DNA from 2 places in the Bacillus sp. 2175 genome. Region 2 is predicted to be linked to the other one. Evidence: riboswitches for the same ligand, from Rfam matches in the RefSeq annotation. Region 2 holds a riboswitch; the other holds the start of a gene.
What was found. A riboswitch is a leader RNA that binds a small molecule or an ion and turns the genes downstream of it on or off. The one in region 2 is predicted to bind magnesium.
Positions count from the first base shown of each region.

Region 1 (11,700 bases), 730 kb from region 2:
AACAGAAAAATACAGCGGTTGTATGAATATAAGTCCGGTATTGTACCGGGCTCATTCTTTTTAACGTTGCATCAATTCTTTTGTGAACATATTAATTTGAACATGTTTAAAAACGAATCATCTTTTGACAATGGTATTAGCGCTTTAGAAAGAACTTTCATAAAAAATGGTACTAATAATCCCTCCAAGTATTACTCCCATAGTAGAATCTAATAACAAAAATCTAATTGTTTAATTAGTAATTCTAATCTACCATTTTTTGCTGTACTATCAACTAAAGAAACAGTAAATGGTTGTTGAAACATATTAGAAAATCGAGCAATTAAAGACATAATATTATATTTAGCAAAAGCCGATGCAACTAAAGCTAATTTCGCCCCAACAAGTTGAACTCCATATCCTAAAACTTCTATAGAAGTCATAAGCATTAAAAATAAAAAGATACAAATTACTTTAAAAGTAATAAACTCCATAATCATACCTCTTAAGTTTCTATAAATACATAACTCAATAATTATATTAAAAACATTCAATATTTTCATTAAAATATAAATCAATTTCTATTTTATAATCAAAAACTATACTCCTTTATTTTGAATGATGGCATCACCTTTTATTAGAATTGTCCCTTGGTTTAGCAAATGTTTTTTTGTAAATAATATATTTGTTAAACCATTAATTAAGGGGGACTAGTATGCCGCAGGATCGAAAAGAAGAAGTGCAAAACGATACATATGAAGGAAAAGAGGTTATGCCAGATAATCCACAATATCTACCGCGTCACGTGCAAATGGAGCTGCCTCCCGAATTTTCTATAAATCCTCTTTTTGCCCGCAAAGGAGAATCAGTCGTTCCGCGCTTTCACATGCCTGATGAAGGCATGTTACCAGAAACAGCGTATCAAATCGTCCATGATGAAATGACTCTTGATGGCAATGCACGTTTGAATCTTGCAACATTCGTTAGTACATGGATGGAACCTACCGCAGAGCACTTATATGCTAAATCATTTGATAAGAACATGATTGATAAGGACGAATATCCACAGACAGCTGAAATTGAGGAGCGGTGTGTCCGCATTTTAGCCAACCTCTGGCATTCCCCCAGCCCCCTTACAACTATGGGCGTTTCAACAACTGGATCGTCGGAAGCCTGTATGCTCGGGGGGCTTGCGTTAAAGAGACGCTGGCAAAATGCACGAAAAAGAGAGGGTAAGCCGGTGGATCGGCCTAATATTGTGTTTAGTTCTGCTGTTCAAGTCGTTTGGGAAAAATTTGCGAACTATTGGGAGGTTGAACCACGCTATGTGAAGGTTAGCCCTGAGCATCCCCGATTAAATCCTCAAGGGGTCCTTGCAGCCGTGGATGAAAATACGATTGGTGTGGTACCGATTCTCGGTGAGACTTATACCGGACTTTACGAACCGGTTGCCGCCATTGCAAAAGCGTTGGACGATTTACAGGAGAGAACGGGACTGGACATTCCTATGCATGTAGATGCGGCTTCGGGCGGATTTATAGCACCGTTTCTTCAACCAGATTTAGTCTGGGATTTTCAGTTGCCGAGGGTGAAGTCCATCAATGTATCCGGACATAAATATGGATTAGTCTACCCTGGCTTGGGTTGGATAATTTGGCGGGAAGCTGATGATCTCCCTGATGATTTAATCTTCCGCGTCTCCTATTTAGGCGGGAACATGCCGACTTTTGCCTTGAATTTTTCACGTCCTGGCGCACAAGTGCTTCTACAATATTACAATTACCTGCGTTTGGGGAAAAGTGGGTACTATGATGTCCAAAGGGCTTCTCAAAAGGTCGCTCTTTTTCTTAGCAAGGCAATTCAGGAGATGGAACCATTCGAACTTTTGTCCGATGGTTCGGATATTCCGGTTTTCGCTTGGCAACTGAAAAAAGGTTACACATTAAACTGGAACCTTTATGATTTATCTCGACAATTGCGTGTGTTCGGCTGGCAAGTACCCGCATATCCATTGCCTCCAGACCTAGAAGCAGTGACAATTATGCGCGTTGTGGTTCGAAACGGGTTTTCTATGGATCTCGCGCATTTATTTTTGAGGAACCTCAAACAGGCCGTTGCCTTTCTGGATTCCTTGGATGGACCTATGCCACATGATACGAAATGTGATAATGGGTTTCATCACTAATTGGGGAGCAGCTCTCGTCGTCGTTAAGTTGAGCTCAACACCCATAACTTTTCGAGCTATCGACTGGGAAGAGGTACAGAAAAGCTGATGGTTTCAACCAAGGGATACATGATGATAGGTGATGAACAAATTGATGCCTGAGGGCTTTACAATATCAAATCATACGCCCAGTTTTCAGAAATCTATTGGCTTTTCTTCTGGTTTCGAAAGACACAATTCAAATCTGTTGAAGAGTTAAAGAAATTTGTAGCTAGTATTTCCTTTTTGGGGGTACCATTACCTGCTTTAGGAGTTACTCCACCATTACATTGGATTTTAGCGGATAAATGGGGTGAATCTATTGTATTAGAATCGACAAGGAGTAGTGACTAATAGTCCTGAGTTTAATTGGCATTTACAAAATGTAAGACAATATATAGGTCTTAAATCGCAGCCATGCGAGGGGGATATACCATTAAGTGCTTTTGGACAAGGTTCAGGTTCAATGGGACTTAATGGAGATTTCACCCTACTATCAAGGTTTATACGGGCAGCGTATGGTAAATAAAATATTCAGGGTATAGATAACGAAGAAGAGGGTATATCGGTCATTTTTCGTATTTTGTAAAATTGTGAGGTTCCAAAAGGAGGAGTAATAACGGAAGAAGATACATTAGATAATACTATTTATACAAGCGCAACGTGCATGGAGTCTGGTACATATTATTACTATATCTATGATTGTAGATAAATTATTGCCCTTCGTTATTAGTAACCGGATAGCTGCTTAACGATAAAAATGAATTTGCCAATTTTCTTGCAAAATGTAACGGGTGCTCTACCGATTGGATATGAATATACATAATTAAGGGATTCATGTATAACCAGTGATTATGTAAAGCACTGACAATAATTCCTTGTTGTACAATTGATTTCATAAATGCAGGGATCTCTTCTTGTAGAACCGCGATTTCTCCTAAATTTAATGCATTGCCATTTTGATCCAACGATTCAAAACTTACTCCGACGGGAACTACATAGGCACTTGGTTTTCCTTGAACCAGGACCTTAAAATTGCGGTGAAAAGACACCGAACAACCACCTTGATTTATTTTACTCTTTCCTTTAAGAATTGCAGCAAATTGATCAGAAATGAAATTTAAATTAGACATAAGTTCAATTCCTTTCTCGTGCTAAATTTATTCATTTAGAAATTTAATTTAAAAAATGTAGTTCCTTCTTTTAAAGAAAAGAACTACTTATAAACAACTTTTCTCTAAAATAAACAGGCCGATATGTGCAATTTGTACCCTGTTTATTTTAGAAGAAATATAAATGCTATTTCCCAACAAACATAACTTAATGAATCCTTTCTATATATCATTATAAAAAATTCATAAAGTAGGCAATTGTACATCTTTATTTTATGTAGGTTAGATAAATATGTGCCTTAATAAGTCTGTGCTTTCTTTATGAAATTCTTATTGGTAATTAAACAATAAATTTAATATATTTTAATGATTGTATAGGGTAAAACTTAATTTGTTTTTTCATTTTCTCTTTTACAATTGCTTGTGGTCCTTTGTTAAAATTGTAGTAATATATTGAACTGTATATAAAGATAGATATTTTAAATTTTTCATCCTAAAATAACTTACTATATCTAGCTAAAAATGTTGTTTTTTCAATGAAGAAGTAAATTTTGGGTGTATGGTTTATTGGTTATATTAAGTGTTTTGTTAATGTTAAACATAACTCTTATTGCACATACATTTTTTTAGATCGCAAAGAAGAATTTATTCGTCTGTCAAATTCTATGTTAACTGGTAAAACAGACTAATTTTAGATGAAAGATTCTATAATAAATCTGGAGAAACAAAAATAATTGAAAACATTTGAGCATGGAGATAAAAAACGCTTAACGAAGGATATTTCAAAAGAGATGGAGCAAAGGATTCAAAAATCAATACAGCTTGTTCAAAAAAATATAAGGTGGATGTATTAGCATTAGGAGAAGTATATAAGCGGAATAATTATAAAGAATGGAAGAAAATAAGTAAGAATTGGGATCAAGGTGAAAATTATTTTAGTAATGCTGACATTAATGTTTATGTTCATCTAGTAATTGAACATTCAGGCTCAGCTTTACCGAAGAGAGTGAAATAAGGTGATTTAAGTCGTTAGCGGATTAGAAATACGCTAAACGATATTAATGCTGGTTCTGCATTTTCAATCAGTGCAGACTTATGTACTTTAAACGTGATTAATAAATTATATTTGGCTTATTATGATCCTTTGGTTAGCACTAGTTAGAGTTATAGTAAAAATATTAAGCAGAAACGACTTATTTTTAATAATAAGAGGAAATATGTTACTGAAAAGTAAGGAGACAAATTATTACTTTTTTAAAGAGTAATTAGGTCCGTACAATGACGCATTAAAGTGATTCATAAGGGATTCTGAATGCTAAGAGAGTGAGAATGAATTACAAAAGAAAGGTGCATAGGCGCCTTTCTTTTTTTGAAGGGATTTTTTGTTACGAGTTAGTACAAAATTGGGTTCAGGGGGTACTATAAAATTTTAGCTTGATGGCGATGGGGTAGCATCCACGTCTATCAACATCACTACACCTATATTTAATACTGCGTTACGTGCCTTGAATCAAGTGAAAAACAAGACCCATTTTGTAAAAACTGAAACCAACGTTTTCTAAACTGAACTTGAGCCATATCTGCATGAACATGGGCCTCCATTTTTAAAGCTTCTGGTATAGGTCTAGGATGTTGACTTTCTACAATAATTTGATCCTCTTTTAGTACTCTTAAACTAAATTTAGCTAAAATTTGGTCTAGTAAAGGGAAGTACTTTAAAAATGTCCTTCCGGTATATCCCATAATTAATGTCTCTTCTTCATCAATTGGTGTAAACGTAATGTACTGAATAAATGACTCATTCTCCTGTTTGCCACTGTGAAGCATCCACTGATGTGGGAATTTGTATTCAAGGTAAGCATCACCATTTGAGAATATAAACTGATCCAGTGTTCCCTCCAGCTTATAATTGGTTGATTCGGCTTTTGTTTTTCTACCAATCGTTTTTTTATGTACATAAGCAAGATGAGCAATATCCAGCACAGATTCGATTGATCGAGTAAGGTGTGCATTCCAAGTGGCGTGGAAGAAAGAGAGTTTAAAAGGAGTGTTCTCCATTACATGAAAAGTTTGCCATTCAGGTGGAGTTTCCTCATTATCAGGATATATCCAAATCAACCCAATCTTTTCTTTTACAGGGTATGAGAGGGTATGAGCAAATTTCGGGATAGGTTTATTGGGTTGGGATGGAATTCTTACACAAGTACCACAACTATCGAACTCCCAACCATGGTAGGGACAGACTAGTTTACCATTTACTACTTGTCCCAGTGATAAGTCAGCGCCACGATGAGGGCAGTAAGGTGATAGGGCCTGAACTTCGTCTTTTTCATCCCGATATAATACAAAATCTTTGCCAGCAACTCTTTTTTTTACTGGAATCTTTTTTATATCTTTTGCATAACTCACAGCATACCAATTACGTGGGAATACTCTATTTATATTTAGAGTCATTTATTTTCTCCTTCTTTTTTATTCACCTAGTAGATATTAGTGGTGTCTACTGTATACTGTCTATTCTATGCTATAAAATATTTTAAATGTTCGTCTAAAATTAAGAAATCTACAGTTTGATCAAATCATTATGAAAGCCTGTATAATCTCTCTAAATGTAACAAAAATGACTATAGTACAATAGATTTTAAAAAGGAGAATGTCTTATTTTATTGAAAATTGAGATATTAAGCAATATTCCTATTGCTATTAAATTGACCATTAAAGAACTTCCACCAAAACTTACAAATGGAAATGGAGTACCTGTAAGAGGAAATAGTCCCGTAATACCACCTAAATTTACAACTGATTGCATACCAATCATACATCCTATACCAATTGCTATAAAACTGCCGAATGGATCTACACATAATTGTGCAATTTTTAAGGAGCGAAGTACCATAGTCAAAACTCCCACCAATAGAATAAATACACCAATAAATCCTAGTTCTTCAGAAACTATTGCCATTATAAAATCAGTATGTGGTTCCGGAAGATACCCTGTTTTTTGTATGCTATTTCCAAATCCACGACCAGTGATTCCTCCAGAGCCAATGGCAATAAAAGAGTTTACAAGCTGATATCCATTTCCTTGCGCATCAAGAAAGGGATTGAAAATCGTAGTAATACGTGTCTTTTGAACTGCTGATAAACTATATTGAATCAAATAATATAAAATAGGTAACCATAAAATAGAACCGATGGTAGTTCTTTTGATTAGTAGATTTATATTTATTCCTGAACAAAGAAATATGCTAAAACCTATACCTAATATTAAAAGTGCAGATCCTAAATTTGGTTGTTTAAAGATAAGAAAAAAAATTGTAGCTAAAAAAAATAAAAGTTTTCCGATACCACTCCAGTTATTTTTAGCTTGTTCTTGTCGCAATGCAAAAAAACGGGCTGTTACAAGTATTGTTCCTAATTTAAGAAATTCAGCTGGCTGTATTCCAAAGATCCATGATTGAGCATTATTTACCACTTTTCCTTTCCATAAAACCATAATTAATAAAAAAATCCCCCCAATCATAATACAGATTGAGACTATTCGTTTTTTCCATATTTCATATGGGAGTAAAGCACAAATTATTAATCCTATTGTTCCTAAAAGTAGCTTTGTTAATTGAGAATCAACAAAATGTCTACTGTTATAACCGTAATGTTGGACAGCGACAATGGAGCTTGCACTATACATCATGATAATGCCTAAAGTACATGTTATGAATAGAGGAAGGAGCAATAGATAATCGAGTTTTAATATTTTTTTCATTTTAATATCCTCCTGATTTAAAACAAAACATAATATTACATTTGTTAATGAATAGAATCTTGTTCTCGTCAATTACTAAATATGACTTTTGTTTAGAAAGATTCTATCACTTATTCCCTGTTTTTTACGCAAAAATCCCCCTAGTATGTAACTAGAGGGATTCAAAATGGCATGACTAAATAAGGCTTTTCCCCCCTAGTAGAGCTTTGGCACTATACAACGTAAAGTAATGAAAATTCATTACTTAGCTATCTTAAGAAGAGCCTTAATCCGACAATTCCTGTTCTACCCATTGGCGTCTTTCGACATTTTTGGGCAATAGCCTGTGTTTGCATAGGAGCCTCACCTAACAGGTTAAGCAATATAAATTTTATGTGTTTGTTTCGTGTAGCAAGCATAAATATATTTTTTTTGCTTGTCAAGCAACCATATTGCTAATTTTATTTGTTTTATTGCTTTATAGTCCTTTGAGAAATGATATAAAAAAATGTCTGTAATCATTCTGTATAAGTACATATTTTTGACTTGTAGTGTATCGTTTGATTAAGTAGTTTAACCATATAAATTTGATAAACAGTAAAGAAGATTTTAATCATAAAAGAAGATTTTTTGTGAATGTTCTTTTTGTATACAGAATGACTAATTATTCATCTTTTGTTATAAAGTTGGAATTTGATTAAAAATAATAAGTTTCATATGTTTTATTACGTTTCTTCGAATTAAATCTATTTGAATTCTATGTTTTTTAAGGGGAATTTTAAATTTATAATAAAATATAATTTCATTTTCTATAAAAGATTTTTTTATAAATGGAATTGAAAGTCAGTTGACAAATATTAAATTCTGGTTTAAATTTTGAAGTAATTCAATAAACTTTGTTAGGTGAGGCTCCTGTATAGAGAAACGCTGCTGCCCAAAAATGTCGAGAGACGCCAATGGGTCAACAGGAACGGTCGGATTAAGGCCCTTCTTAATGTAGCTGGTTATAAAAACCTATGCTATACAGTGCTAAAACTCAACGAGGGAGTGGTATACGATTTGATAGAAAGGCACCTCTGTGATTTCGGCAGAGCTGTCTTAATAATCATTTGTTTGTATTGTGAAAAAACCTTTACTCCTTTTTGAGTAAAGGTTTTTCTGTTTAATGTTATTTATTTTTATCTTGTCTATATTCAAAAAGGAGGTAATTCTAACTAATGAATTGATTGCAATGTAACTATTATTGCTCTAATAAAAAATTTAAGACAGATAAAATAAAACAAAACCACTCATGAAACTCTAGAGTCTCCCTTAGCAATATGAGGAGGAGTTAACATGAAGAAATTATTAAAGGAATTACTTATAACCCAAAATAACTTGGATGCAGAGAAAGTTTTACGTCTTCCGTCGTATGATATTGCGCAAGAAGTAAAACAGTTTTCAATTGAAGATCAAGTCATATTACTAAATACGATTCCTGTATTAAAAAGCTCTAAAGTTCTTCAATATATGAGTGCAGAAGAAAAATATAATATCTTAATTCACTTATCTGAAAATAAAGCTAAAAAGTTACTGAATTTACAACCGATTGATGAATTAGTAGATTTACTTCTAGCGGTTCATCCGGAAGAACAGGCTAAATTAATGGCGTATCTAGATAAAATTACAAAACATAACGTAAAAAAATTAATGACTTTCAAACCTGAAACGGCAGGAAGTCTTGTTACAAGTGATTTTGTTGCAGTTAGAGGAAATTGGTCAGTAAAAATGACATTGAAGTACATTAGGGAACATTCTGAAAATGTAGAATCAATATCTTATAGTTATGTTCTTAATAGTCATGGTTATCTTGAGGGAATCGTTTCCATACATGAGTTATTACTAGCAGCAGATGAAGAGATATTATCTACTATCATGATGCCAGAGGTAATTTCAGTACACGCTGAAGTTGACCAGCAAGAAGTTGTAAAAAAGCTACTGAATTATAATTTAGCAGCAATACCTGTCACAACAGCAAATAATAAAATGATTGGTATTATAACATTTGATGACGTAATGAATGTTATGGAAGCAGAAGCTACAGAAGATATTCAAAAGTTAGGCGGAAGTGAACCATTGAATCAATCTTACTTTGAAGCTAGTATTTGGAGCATTTTCCTAAAACGTCTACCATGGTTATTACTTCTTTTTGTTGCTGAGGCATATACAGGTACAGTATTAAAGTATTTTGAAGACGAAATTGAAACTGTAGTTGCCCTTGCTTTCTTTGTTCCATTATTAGTAGGTACTGGAGGGAATACAGGAACACAGGTTGTAGCAACAATTACTCGTGCAATTGGTATTGGAGAGTTAAAATTTAAAGACATTTTCCGTGTAATGAAAAAAGAATTTGCAATTGGTATGCTTCTTGGACTTGCACTTGGGATAGCTGGGCTCATTCGTGCTTATATGTTAGGAGTTGGAGCAGAAGTTGCGCAAGTTGTAGCAATTACTTTATTATTTATTGTTATTTGGGCTTCTCTTGTAGCAGCTGTTTTACCTTTAATTCTAAGAAAATTAAAACTAGATCCTGCAGTTGTTTCAGGTCCATTTATTACAACATTTGTTGACGGAACAGGATTAATAATTTACTTCATGGTTGCAAAAACGTTATTAAATTTATAAATATACACTAAAAAAACGAAATCCGGAATAAGTATGTTGCCTTAATTGCTAAAACATAGTGGGGAATTCAGGCATGAGGAAATCAAACACTTTTGTCTTTAGATAAATAATATTTTAATGGATTTATTGAATGTAATGAATGCTGGAGGATAAAACTATGAAACATCTAAGAAAAATCTTCAAACGAATTTTGCTTCTATTTTCTATTTTAATGATTATTGGCGTAGGAATACTATTTGGTACTAGCTATGGCCGAGAGCTTCGTATAACAATCGCTGGGAGTATATTAACTTCTCAGCATCCACAATATGCGAAATATACATTCCTATCCCAAAAGGAACTAGATAAACTGCAAGATAGAATTAATCATCCAAAATGGTCAAACAGTGATGAGCATATTTATAAAAAAATAGTAGGAAAAAGATTAGAAGAATTAAAAAATCAGCCATTAGAAATTGATGTAGAAACAATTAAAAGTAATAAAGATAGTCGCTTTCTTTTCGAAGGAAAGTTAGTAACAATTAGTAATCCTTTCAATGTTAAACTTGTTAGCCATCAAGGAACACAGGGTGCTAACAGGGGAGAAAAAATTAGTGTAATGGCAAAACGTAATCATGCACTTGTTGCTGTGAATGCAAGTGGATTTGCTGACGAAACAGGAAGGGGTGGAGGAAATGTTGCTACTGGAATTGTGATAGAAAATGGGAAAGCTATTGATACAAATATGGATAGAAATGCCCCTACAATTATTACGGGATTAACAAAGTTTGGTCAAATGATAACAGGAAATTATTCTACCCAACAACTGTTGGATAAACAAGTCGTTTCCGCAGCTGGATTTATGCCACAGTTAATTGTAAATGGAGAAAAAATGATTACAGAAGGAGACGGCGGTTGGGGGTCGGCTCCAAGAAGTATTATGGCCCAAAAAGAAGATGGTACAATTATGTTTCTAGTTATTGACGGTAGACAGACACATAGTATAGGAGCTACGTTGAAAGAGTGTCAAGATATTCTATATGAAAAAGGAGCTATAAATGCAATGGCAATGGATGGAGGTTCTTCTGCTACGCTATATTTAGGAGGAAAGGTTATAAATTCACCGTCTACATTATCCCATGAAGATCGTTATTTACCGAACGCTTGGGTGGTAACAGCAAACCAAAAACAAAAAATAAAGATGACAATTGATGGGAGAAAAATAGATACCAAAACATCAGATGAATTTGATGCGAACATTTCAACGAATTTATGAATTATTAAAAATAGAACAAATACATGATTTTTATCTCGTTAGTTGGAAAATTAAAATTATTTTTTAAAATTAGAAATTATTATTTCATATTCATGATTTGCACAATATCAAACGAGAGTGATGAGGATTCCAAATTTACGGAATTCTTATCACTCTTTTTTAGTTTTTGGTAAATATGGAACAATATCCTTACTTTCACTGTCTATTAAGCGTTAAAACATTTTTTATTAAATAAATTAAGAAAGGAATCATCATTTTTAACTAAGGGAGAAGATTGAATTGAAAAAATTATGGATGCTGCTTTTCGTTTGTTTCGCGGTTATGTTGGTAGGATGTAATAAAAACGAACCGCCAAAACAAGCATTTGAAGAATATATCAATTTATGGAATGATAGAAAATTTACAAATATGTATGATCATTTATCAGATCATGCAAAAAAATCAATTTCTAAAAAAGAATTCACAGAAAAATATCAAAAAATCTATGAGGGGATTGGAGCTAAGGATTTAAAAGTTAAAATGAAAGGAGAGAATACGAAAGATAAAGAGCTTTTTCTTTTTGAAGTTAAGATGGATACCGATGTAGGATCAGTTTCATTCATCCATGAAGCAAAACTTGTGAAAGATAAAGAGTCTTGGAAAATAGATTGGACGCCAGACTTCATTTTTCCAGGAATGAAAAAAGATTACAAAGTACGTATGCAAATAGAGCAAGGAAAACGCGGAGAAATATATGATCGAAATG
Region 1 covers NZ_CM173819.1:2,984,399-2,996,098, reverse strand. The annotation lists gene ACXKY9_RS15585 (lipid II flippase family protein) at 210-473, opposite strand; gene gad (glutamate decarboxylase) at 695-2,164, shown strand; partial or broken gene ACXKY9_RS15575 (linear amide C-N hydrolase) at 2,375-2,891, shown strand; gene ACXKY9_RS15570 (DUF1259 domain-containing protein) at 2,896-3,315, opposite strand; partial or broken gene ACXKY9_RS15565 (Ger(x)C family spore germination C-terminal domain-containing protein) at 4,050-4,309, shown strand; partial or broken gene ACXKY9_RS15560 (HXXEE domain-containing protein) at 4,491-4,559, shown strand; gene ACXKY9_RS15555 (aromatic ring-hydroxylating oxygenase subunit alpha) at 4,780-5,748, opposite strand; gene ACXKY9_RS15550 (FtsW/RodA/SpoVE family cell cycle protein) at 5,936-7,057, opposite strand; M-box (ykoK) riboswitch at 7,242-7,418, opposite strand; M-box (ykoK) riboswitch at 7,925-8,090, shown strand; gene mgtE (magnesium transporter) at 8,372-9,700, shown strand; gene ACXKY9_RS15540 (phosphodiester glycosidase family protein) at 9,858-10,955, shown strand; gene ACXKY9_RS15535 (penicillin-binding transpeptidase domain-containing protein) at 11,235-11,700, shown strand, end outside.
Region 1: linked by a shared signal. The riboswitch ahead of ACXKY9_RS15550 (FtsW/RodA/SpoVE family cell cycle protein) and the one ahead of mgtE (magnesium transporter) in region 2 are both predicted to bind magnesium.

Region 2 (11,700 bases):
ATAAAAAGGAGTCGAATAACGACTCCTTTTTATATTCTACATTCCCTTGGATTCCTTACCTTCTCGTACCCCTAATATTTAATAACATGCTTCTTTCTCCCTAGCTAAAGATGATATAGAGGTTATGTCACTCGCTTCTTTCCTTTCTTCTATGGAAGTAGCTATTATACTAGTCGAGTATCAAACATCATCATTATTTTATAGAACAAATAAGACATCTTCTTAATTCATGCTCTAATTAAAAAAGAGATCTAATACATATCTCTTTATAAAACATATTTAAAAATAAAAACCAAAGGACAACAAGCATATCTCTTTTGTTGTCCTTTAGTTTTTATCGTTGCCTATTCCATATTGTACTAAATTTTTTATTTTACTCTATTATAGAATGAGAATAAAGTTTGATTAAAACATCAATCTGACTTAATTTTTTTCCTACCAAACTAAATTATGCTGTAAATTCCTTATCCATTTAGAATATAGTATTTAGTAATTCTTGTTCTGGACTGAATTTTTTAGTATTATAGCCATCGATTAAACTTCCTTATGTATATTCTCTTTATAAATTGAGTAACTAAAGCATACATTGTTAAAATTCCCAATAACCACAGAAAATAATAAAATGGAAGTGGGGTTAAACCAATTTGAGTACTTAAACTGGTAAATGGAAGGGAAATCCCTATAAACATAACCAAGCCTGTAAGCATCAAAACTGGCCTAGCAGCCGTACTTTGTAGGAAAGGGATATGTTGAGTACGAATCATATGCACAATTAATAATTGTGTTAATAACCCTACTACGAACCAACCCGTTTGAAATAAGGATTGCATCTCAGGAATATTTGCACCAAATACATTCCACATTACGATAAAAATGATTATATCAAAAACACTACTTACCGGCCCAATAAAAATAATAAAACGAAATAAATCTTTTGTATCCCAACTTCTTGGTTTTATTAAAAATTCATTGTCTACTTTATCCCACGGAATTGAAAGTTGGGATAGATTATATAGTAAGTTTTGACATAATATTTGAATTGGTAGCATTGGAAGAAAAGGAAGAAATGCACTAGCAATTAATAAACTTAATACATTTCCAAAATTTGAACTTGCTGTCATCTTAATATACTTCAGTATATTTCCAAACGTTGTCCGTCCTTCCACTATAGCATCTTCTAAAACATGTAAGTCTTTTTCTATAAGTATAATATCTGAACTCTCTTTAACAATATCATCTGCTGTATGGATAGATACACCAACGTCAGACTGTTTTAAGGCAAACACATCGTTAATTCCATCCCCTATAAACCCGACTGTATGACCATTCATTTGAAGTGCCTTTATAATACGGAATTTTTGACTAGGATTTAATTTTGCAAACACACTTGTTTTACTTGCAAGTTTTCCTAATACCTTATCAGGAAGACTATCAATTTCATAACCCAGTACTGGTTCTCCTATATACAAGCCCATTTTCCTACATACATTTCTTGTCACGGACTCGTTATCACCTGTTAAAATTTTCACTTGTACTCCTTTCTTTTGTAGAGTATGAAGTGCAGCGATAGCCGATTGTTTGGGTGGATTTAAAAAACCTACATATCCAACGAGTATCATATCTGATTCATCATTTATAGAATAACTTCCCACTTTATCACTATTTAATTGTTTATATGCAACTGCAACAACTCGCATCCCCTGCTCTTGCCAGAGTTCAATTAGGTGTTTATTTCTACGCTGGATTTCATCTGTAATAGGAATTATCTTATTATTTTCTTTTATAAAACTACAAATTGATACAACTTCTCTAACTGCACCTTTACAAAGCATTATTCGTTCGTTAGCATTTTTTTCTATAACAACTGAAACTCTTCTTCTATCAAAATCAAATAGACATTCATCTATTTTGGAGTATTGAGACAAATCATATTTACTACTATCTTTTACATAACGTATAACTGATAAATCAATTTCATTTTTATTATTTGTATGGAAGTAACTATTTATATACGCTAATCTTAAAACCTCATCCGACTTCTCTCCATTTGTATCTGTATGGCGTACCAGATCCATCTTATTTTCTGTCAACGTGCCTGTTTTGTCGGTACAGAGAATATCAATAGCTCCAAGGTTATGAATAGAAGATAGTTGTTTTACAAGTACCTTTTTTTTACTCATATTAATAGAGCCTTTAGCTAAATTAGCTGTTACAATCATTGGAAGCATTTCTGGAGTGAGTCCAATTGCTATAGCAATTGCAAATAAAAAAGCCTCATACCAATTTCCATTAATACCCCCATGGATTATCATGACAATAGGAGTCATGATGATCATAAATTTAATTAATAGCCAACTAACTTTGCTTACCCCTTTATCGAATTTAGAATCAGATTTCTTGTTCATCTTAACCTGATTCTTTGCTATTGAACCAAAGTAAGTATCTGTTCCAGTACCTACAACTATTACTTTTGCTGTACCACTTATAATATGAGTTCCCATAAAACAGAGATTTTCTAATTCAATTAAATTTTGGATTTTTCTAATTTTACGTTTTTTGTACATATGGAAATACTGATTTGATTTTTCAACGGGTAATGCTTCTCCTGTTAGAGATGATTGATTTACAAGTAAATTTTCTGATGAGATAATCCGTACATCTGCAGGCACAATATTTCCAGCAGATAATTCTATAATATCCCCTGGTACAAGATCCTCAAGACCAATTTGTAACTTTCCACTTTCCTCCAATAAAGTTCTCTTATTTTCTTTATAAGGAATATTTCCCTTCCTGAGAACAGTTACCTTTTCATATACAAGATTTTTTAATCTTTCTATAGACTTCTGAGAACGAATTTCTTGTATGAACCGAATTAATACGCTTAACGTCACCATGATTCCCACAATAATAGTACCTTTTATATCATTGGTAAAAAAAGATAACATTCCTAATATAATTAGAAGAGAAATAAACGGACTTCTAAAAGAATTAAATAATGTTATATACCATTTTATTCTTTTTTGAGAAACTACTTTATTTTCTCCATACACTTCAAGCCTCTTAGTAGCTTCCTCGTGAGACAGCCCTTGAGACGTTGTTTTAAAAAAATCTAACGTTGATTTAACATCACTTTTTGCAATTTCAATTAGCATATTATAATTTTTGCTTAATACTTCCTGTTTATAAAAATATTTTTTATTAGATCTCAACAAATTTACCTCCTATCCAAATAAATAGAATTCCCCTGTTTTAAAAAAATAATTATAAAACTACATTTTTATAATTACTCTGAATTTTCAATTAAATTCAGAAGTTCAATAGCACTTAAATAGTATTATTCTCACCATAAATAGTAATTTTTATTTATAAGTTCCCTCTTATTAGCAACAAAAAACTACTATAGCCATAATTTTCAACTGCAACAATTGAGCTAGCACTATACATAATCAAAATTCCAAATACAATTGTAATGATAAGCGAAAACACCAACGGATATTCCAGTAACTTGAATACTTTTTTCATTTCTATTCTCTCTTTCTCTATACTTCCAACGAGTTTGTCTACAAACTTTGCGGGAACGAACTTAGGTATAAAAAAAACTTAATATAAGTTTCTTATAACCCTAGTAACATTTTTGCAATGGTAAAGTACAGAATTAACCCCGTTCCATCGACTAATGTCGTAATGAACGGACCTGAGATAACAGCTGGATCCAGCTTTAACTTATTTAAAATCAAGGGTAATACAGATGAAACAATGGACGACCAAATAACAATGAACAATCCAGTAATAGCTACAACTTGCGCGACTTCTGTACCTACGCCTAAAGTGTACGCACGAATTAATGCTGCCACGGCTAATGTAAGCCCTAGTAAAAGGCCTACTAATGCTTCTTTTTTCATAACACGAAATATATCTTTAAATTTCACCTCATTTAGAGCTACAGCTCGAACCAATGTAGTTACGACCTGTGTACCTGTATTTCCACCAGTTCCAATTAACAACGGAATAAAGAAAGCCAGTGCAACTACATGAGTTAATGTTTCTTCATAATGCCGAAGTACAGAACCAGTATATGCTTCTGCTACAAACAGAAGTAATAACCAACCTATACGTTTACGGTATATTTGCCAAATAGAAGTTTCGAAATATGGCTTATCTAATGGGGTGCTCCCTCCTAATTTTTGAATATCTTCAGTTGCTTCTTCTTCGAAAACATCCATTGCATCATCGAAGGTTATAATACCTATCATCCGATTATCCATCGTTGTTACAGGTATAGCGGATAAATCATAATCCATTAGTTTTTGTACGGCTTCCTGTTGGTCTAGGTTCACTGAAACTGAAATAACATCTGATGCCATTATCGATGATAAAGTTTTATCATCTGAAGCTAGCAATAATTCACGAATAGAAACAATTCCATTAAGCTGACCACGTGTATCCAGAACATAAATATACGAAATTGATTCAACCCCTGCCCCAATTTTTCTAATATGCGACAGCGTATCTTTCACTTTCCAATTTTCCCTGGCAGCAATATAGTCAATTGTCATCAAACTGCCCGCTGTTCCAGATTGAAAAACCAGCAGACTTCTAATTCTTTGTTGAGATTCTTCAGACAAAAGTTGTATAAGTTTTTCAGCCTGAAGTGGATGAATTGAAAGAATTACATCAACAAGGTCATCAATAGATTGCCTAGCTAATAGCTCTTCTCCTCTATCCACAGGCAAATTGGTACAAATATTATATTGCTCCTCTGGTGTAAGATAACTGAGAATTTTCGCACCTTTTTCAGTAGGAAAACATTTTATTAAAGATATCTGATCTTTATGTTGAAAACCTTTTATTTCCATTGCAATATCGTAGGATTGAATTTTTATAAGCTCTTGCACTAAGTGTGTATCTTTTGTTGCTAATAATTGTTGTAAGCATTCTTTCATCGTAATTCCTCCTTAAGGACAGTGGTACTTGGTATCATTTTCCCACTTCTAGGAAAACTAATTTCTTCATAAATATGGGATCAATATCATCAATCATTAGTCTTCCCCCCTTTTATAAAAGATTTATTACAAATAAAATTTTGCATATAAAAAACCTCCCTTAGTAATTCAACTAAAGGAGGTTGCTAAAAAAGACATAGCTAAATAAAGCTCATTCCCCCTAGTTGAGTTTTGGCACTATACAACGTAAAGGATGAATCATTCATCACTTAGCTATCTTAAGAAGAGCCTTAATCCGACAATTCCTGTTCTACCCATTGGCATCTTTCGATATTTTTGGGCAATAGCCTGTGTTTGTATAGGAGCCTCACCTAACAGGTCATAGATATCTCAAATTTTTTGTTCGTTTCGTGTTAAAGCATATCTACTATTTTTGAACTTGTCAAGTAATAACAGAACTTATTTTTTCAATTAAGACAATATCAACAACAATAGTAATTTACATAATGCCAATTCCATCGTCTTACGCTATGATTGGCTGACCGTTTCCATCAAATTGTTTCCATTCATATTCTAGCTACCGCTTTTACAACTTCAGGAGGAACATTTTCTTTTAATAATGCGTTATGAGGCTTTACTCCTCTTCTAAAATAGCGTAATAATATTCGTCCCACCATTCATTCCCATGTGGTATACACTTCCTGAAATAGCCTTCTCTTCTCATTCCAATCTTCTCCATCACTCGATATGATGGTATATTCTGTGGCTGACATGTAGCTATAATTCTATGTAACTTCAATTCCTTAAACCCATATTCCAATGTAGCTTGTGCTGCTTCAGAAGCATATCCTTTATTGAAATATTCAGGGTTGAACACCCAACCAATCTCATAAGTATGCTCACCAAAGTATTTATGAAAAACTATATGACCAATCAAAATATCTTTATCAATTAATACTACAGGAAAGTTCTTAGCGTTTTCACCAATATTTTCATTTACAAAGTTTTTTGTATCTTCTTCAGTAAAAAAACCTTCAGGTATGTATTTCATAACATTGATATCTGATGTATACTCATGAACAGCTTGCCAATCTTTGAACTCAAATTTTCGTATTAATAATCTTTCTGTTTTTATAAACATTTACTTTTCCCCCTCAAAAAATTGCAACTATATTTTAAATCCTCATTTAATCCTTAAACTAAAAAGAACTTGTAGGAATCTCTACAAGTTCTTTTTAGTTTAAGGTGAATATACGGGCCAAACAAACTATCTTACAGATTGACTGTAGAAATTTTAGGGGTAATGCTTTGACAAATATATTATATAACAAATATTAACATCTATAGGATTTATTTTTAAAAATCATATGAATTAAGAAAGGAAGTAGTTTTTTTCTTAGATACTATTATTAATAACTGGGTATCATTATATTTCATTCTGCAACTTATTTAGAAGAACTATGTACATTTCGAAGAAGTTTTTCAATAAGTTTTGTTTTTTCATTTACCTTTGTGGCATATGTGTAGAGTAAACATCCAGCGCCTTATTACATTCCTGTGATAGGTTTCCAAATGTTCCTCCCCGAACCGGACTTACATCTCTCAATGTATCCGGCTCTCCATCTGTCTTCTGCATTTTATATCTCGCCCTTGTGTCTTTTCATATGACACTCTTTACAGAGTGCGATAGTCTTTCGATTTCTCGCTATCATTTGTTTTTCAAGATATGATTTATTTGACTTTGCTCGTAGATTCTTTAATTTCTTAATGTGATGCATATGTATCACAACATTGCTAGCTCCGCATAGTTCACATGTTTCCGCCTTGATTCTATCTGACAATTTAGTCGTACTCATTACATGCCGAGTATTTGGTAAAATGTCTGTTCCTTCTAGTGATAAATTTCTTGTCATTGGAAACTTTCTTTCAATGAAATGAACTTTATTCATTCCTTTCTTTGTCTCATACTGTACAGTAAATTGTCCGTACTTTTCGTATTTCTTTCGAATTTGTTTCGTACGTGTTCTGTATTTTGACGCAAAAGTTTTCAACATTGAATAATACATGAAATATGCAAAGCGGTGCATGTGATTGCTCACATTTTCAGCTAGTCGATAGTAATTGTATAACCCTCGAATTTCGCTATTATATTGCGTGATAATCTCTAAATCTTCATTGTGTTGGAAATATCCTCTTGGCTGAGGTTTCCAAGTGCCATCGGCACACATTTTAATGGCCTGATACTTTTGAAGTTTCTTTATCCATGCCTCATGTGGCATTTTTAATTGAATTTTACCGTTAAGAACCCTAGAAGCTCTCCCAAGACTGTTAATGCGTGTTGCTTCACTTTTAAACACTTTAATTTCAAATCCTAGAAATTTAGCGTGTTTCTTGAAGGCATTTGTTATCAGAGTCTTTTCCATAGATAATTCTAATTTTAGCTCTTCTTTCAAAAATGAAGCTATCTCATTTTTAATAAGAATTGCATCCTCTTTAGAACCTATTACTCCAATAAGAAAGTCATCCGCATATCTTACATATTTGAGCCTTCTATAATTTTCATCCATTGGATTATTATAAGGTGTTTGTAACAACTTCCCTTTCAAAACTTTTTGTTGTTCTTTTAGTTCCGTAATTCGTGTTACTTCTCCATTTAGATAGGCAGTATCGATTTTCTCTTGAATCTTTCGTACTTTATACTGTAAATTACTATACTCTTTATTAATTTGTCGCTTTTTCCCTGATTCAAATCTATCCTGATACTTTTTCATATAAACATCTAATTCATTTAGATAAATATTAGAAAGTATTGGACTAATGATTCCACCTTGAGGCGCTCCACTATAGGTATTATGAAATTTCCATTCTTCTAAATATCCAGCTCGTAAGAATTTCCAGATCAACTCTATAAACGCCTCATCCTTTATTCTTCTTTTAAGAATTGTAACTAGAGTATGATGTTCAATATTGTCGAAAAATCCTTTAATATCTCCTTCGATAAACCATTTACTACCTGTAAATGTGCGCTTTATCTCTAATAACGTGCTATGGCATCCCTTTCCTTTTCGGTATCCATGTGATGAACTAGAAAAGCTTGAATCGTATATTGCTTCTAGTATCATACGTATAACTTCTTGGACTAATTTATCATAAAAACTAGGAATTCCTAATGGCCTTTTCTTGCCATTTTTCTTTTCAATATAGGTTCTTCTAGATGGATATGGTTGATAGCTTTTACTTTTTAAAACACTTATCAAGTCCTCCACTTCCTTCATAGAAAAACCATCAATAGACCTTTGGTCTACTCCTATCGTTAATGCGCCATCATTTTTACTTAGATTATCGTATGCTAATAAAAAGAAATCTGGGTTATATAAATTACGATAAAGTCTTGTATATTGATATTCCTTATTAAGACTCTTCGTTCGCAGATTGCTTAGTACTATTTTTGGACATTGCATAGTGCCTTTCGCACCTCCCCAATTTGGTAATAAGCTAACAGACTGCCTTCCTTCGCCCTGTACTAGGCTTTCCCTAGCTCTGACTACTACGAAGGCTCCGTTGTCATATTAGATATTCATGAGCCATACTTCTTGACTGTTACATCTTGAAGTTATCCTCAATAGCCTCGCAGGCATTCTAACTTAGACAATCCCCATTTAGTAAACAAGGAATTTGCACGTATAGTGTCGGATGTGACGTTCACACTTTTCTTCCATATAGAAGTGGGCAACAGATAACCCTATTCATATAAGATGACTCACACTATCTTTATGATATCTGTTGAATCTCGTTTATAAACATCTTTCGAGACTAGTTACGGTGGCCTCCCTTGTGCTATCATTCAAGCGGTTTAGCCTTCATCCTTATCTATACTTTATATCTGGCCGCTCAGTCTTGACTTGATGTTTAGCCAACTTACGGCTTTCTTGGCATGCTGTTGTCCCCTTTCAGTTTCCTTCCAAGGTTAGCCAAGTGATACTAGGTCTTTTAGGGTTGACCTAACAGCTTGCAATCACCGTTTTTCCTTGCCCCCTTATGGGCGCACGAAATCACCATAACAATATGGATACCTAAAATTATTTTTATTTCCACCACAAGTATACATCGCTGGATTTTGATCAACTTTCATCTTAGAAAACTTTTTGGCTGAATCCTCCGAGTGTTGTTTAACTTCTTGACTAGCAACAAAATCAATATACCCTGGCCCCATATTATAGCTTTGAATAATTGTATCCATGCTAACATCCTTGTCCGTTCCATATTTGTACATTTTAGCAAAGTGTTTTACCCCTTGTTCAATGCTCAAGCTTGTCTCTTGAATTTCATTTGGCTTTAATCCAAGTGATTCGGATGACTGCATAGGATCGTTTCCCTCACCTCTACTCTCTTGGTACATAATTCCTAATAAAACTGCTGTTTTCTCTCCTAAATTATATTTTTCTAATTCTTTTTTCAAGGTAGATTCATATTGCAATACACGTTTTTCGGTGGCTAGCGCTTTATTTTTTTGAATATTGGTTTTATGATTAAAATATAGCATTCCAAGTATTATTCCTAAGCCTAAAATACTAATAAGGAACACTTTTATAATTTGTTTTTTACTTGTATCCTTCATATATTCCTCCTCGTATAAAAAATTTAATTTTTCAAAGGTAATTGGTTATTTACAAACTATGTAATGAACATCTATCTCCCGCCCTTTTTAGACTCAAACATCAATACTTTAAGGTTTTAAGTTTAATATAAAAATTTAAAGATAAGGTAAAGATAAGATAAAGATAAGATAAAGGGCATTTTTTATACGTACTTTAAAAGATATTGGTACAAAGGGGTATGTGGGGAAATTTGTTGATATAAATGGATTTAGTAATAATGGAAAGGTTAACGTACAAATTATTAATAATGGAGGTATCATTCCAGATGATTTACCCTATCTTTTCAATATGCTTTATATAAAAACTACAACATAACATATAATAAAAAAACGGCGAACCCTCGACGTAGGAGAATCCACCATCACAAATAAATGATTATTTCACACCTAGTTTTTCTTTTACTTTCTTAGGAAGCTCATCTTCCTGCACTTCCTCCCAAGCTGTTACACCTTTTTTATCTAAATGATATACACGTAGGAATGCTTCTTTACGAAGATTCTTTTGTGCGATAAATTCTAACTCTTTTTCTTTACCTTCCTTATCAAAACCCGATAATGTATATTCATACTCCTTTCCCATCACTTTACCATCCATAGATTTTGAAACTCCTCCTTTTCCATCCATATTAATTTGAACGTAATATTCACCTTTACCAATACGGTTGATATCACACCAAACTAAAACACTTGCAAATACAACTTCCTTATTTTTTACGTACCTGTATATTTTTATCTTTTTACTCACTTTTATTTTTCTTTCTTAACTAACTTATTTAAGATAATCTCATATAAATTACTTAACGAATTAATGCTATTTGCGACATAAAAAAAGAGAGGCGTCTGCCCCCTCTTAGAAGTGAAATTCAACTTGCTGTTCTTTTGTAATTGTCTCATCCCCTCAGGATTAACTGTGTCGCTAAAGAGTAACTTAGCTGATATAATCTCCTCAAGCTTACTCTTAATGAATAGACCTACGCTACCTTCTTTCTTCACCTTCCCATAGAATTTGTTAGCATTCTCATCTTTCTCCTAACTAAGATCTTTTACTTTTACTAATTTCATATGAGAAATCCCCTCCAAATGTACACACTAAGAATGAGATTTGATAGAAGATACTTGTCTACATTTTAACTTTTCCTATTAAAACTGGAATATTTGGTAAAATGTATTAAACACGCAAATAACTTGATATCGTATCTCATGATTTTAATAATGATTCTGTTTTTCATTGTAGTAAGGTTGTTTATCTCATATTGAATTACCTTTCATTTTTCTTACAGGTTCGCAATATTTTTGAAAAGACAGTTTATAAAGCCGAGAATTATTATTTTTTAAGAGATAGCATTGAGGAGTTTTTCATATGCACTGTACTATACGGTACTAGATTCCCGTACAGATTTCATTTACAATTCATTGTATTTTCTTTACCATTTACCAAGTTAAAATGGAACAAATTTATTACTTAGAGTGTCTATTATGTGTATCCCTAAAAATATGAAAGGACTTATTATTCCCCAAAGTAAAGTGATGTAAAAAAGTGTGTATTGAGATACTTCATTTAAATGTTACGAGTTTAATACTTTCACGGGTAAACTATAAAAAAAGAAACACCCTAAACAGCAACTGTTCATTCATATAAACGCTTTGGTTCTGCTTAGCCTGTTAAAATTCAACTTCAGAAGTATCGGTATCCAACACCCGCTTTAATTAACATCGGTATTTAAAATACCAAAACAAAATCCATATATCGTTGAAAGAGGTTGAAAATTCATGTACGTTTTAAACAAGTTCTTTACCTACAAAAAGATTGTACCCGTCGTATTACTTTCATGTGTAACACTAATAGGGTGTTCTAATAGTAATACTCCATCTGAACCACCTAAGCAAACAAAGCAAACAAAGCAAACAAAACAAATAAAGCAAATTAAACAAGAAAATACAGGTCATGATTCTTTTGCTAAGCTTGAAAAAGAATATAATGCTAAGCTTGGTATTTATGCTCTGGATACAGGTACAAATCAAACTATTGCTTATCATTCAAATGATCGTTTTGCATTTGCCTCTACATCTAAATCATTAGCAGCGGGAGCTCTTTTACGT
Region 2 covers NZ_CM173819.1:2,251,743-2,263,442, reverse strand. The annotation lists gene mgtA (magnesium-translocating P-type ATPase) at 522-3,212, opposite strand; gene mgtE (magnesium transporter) at 3,615-4,943, opposite strand; M-box (ykoK) riboswitch at 5,153-5,329, opposite strand; gene ACXKY9_RS11875 (GNAT family N-acetyltransferase) at 5,578-6,084, opposite strand; partial or broken gene ACXKY9_RS11870 (lysozyme family protein) at 6,389-6,469, opposite strand; gene ACXKY9_RS11865 (reverse transcriptase/maturase family protein) at 6,581-8,404, opposite strand; gene ACXKY9_RS11860 (lysozyme family protein) at 8,980-9,561, opposite strand; gene ACXKY9_RS11855 (YxeA family protein) at 9,977-10,333, opposite strand; gene ACXKY9_RS11850 (hypothetical protein) at 10,348-10,593, opposite strand; gene bla (class A beta-lactamase) at 11,371-11,700, shown strand, end outside.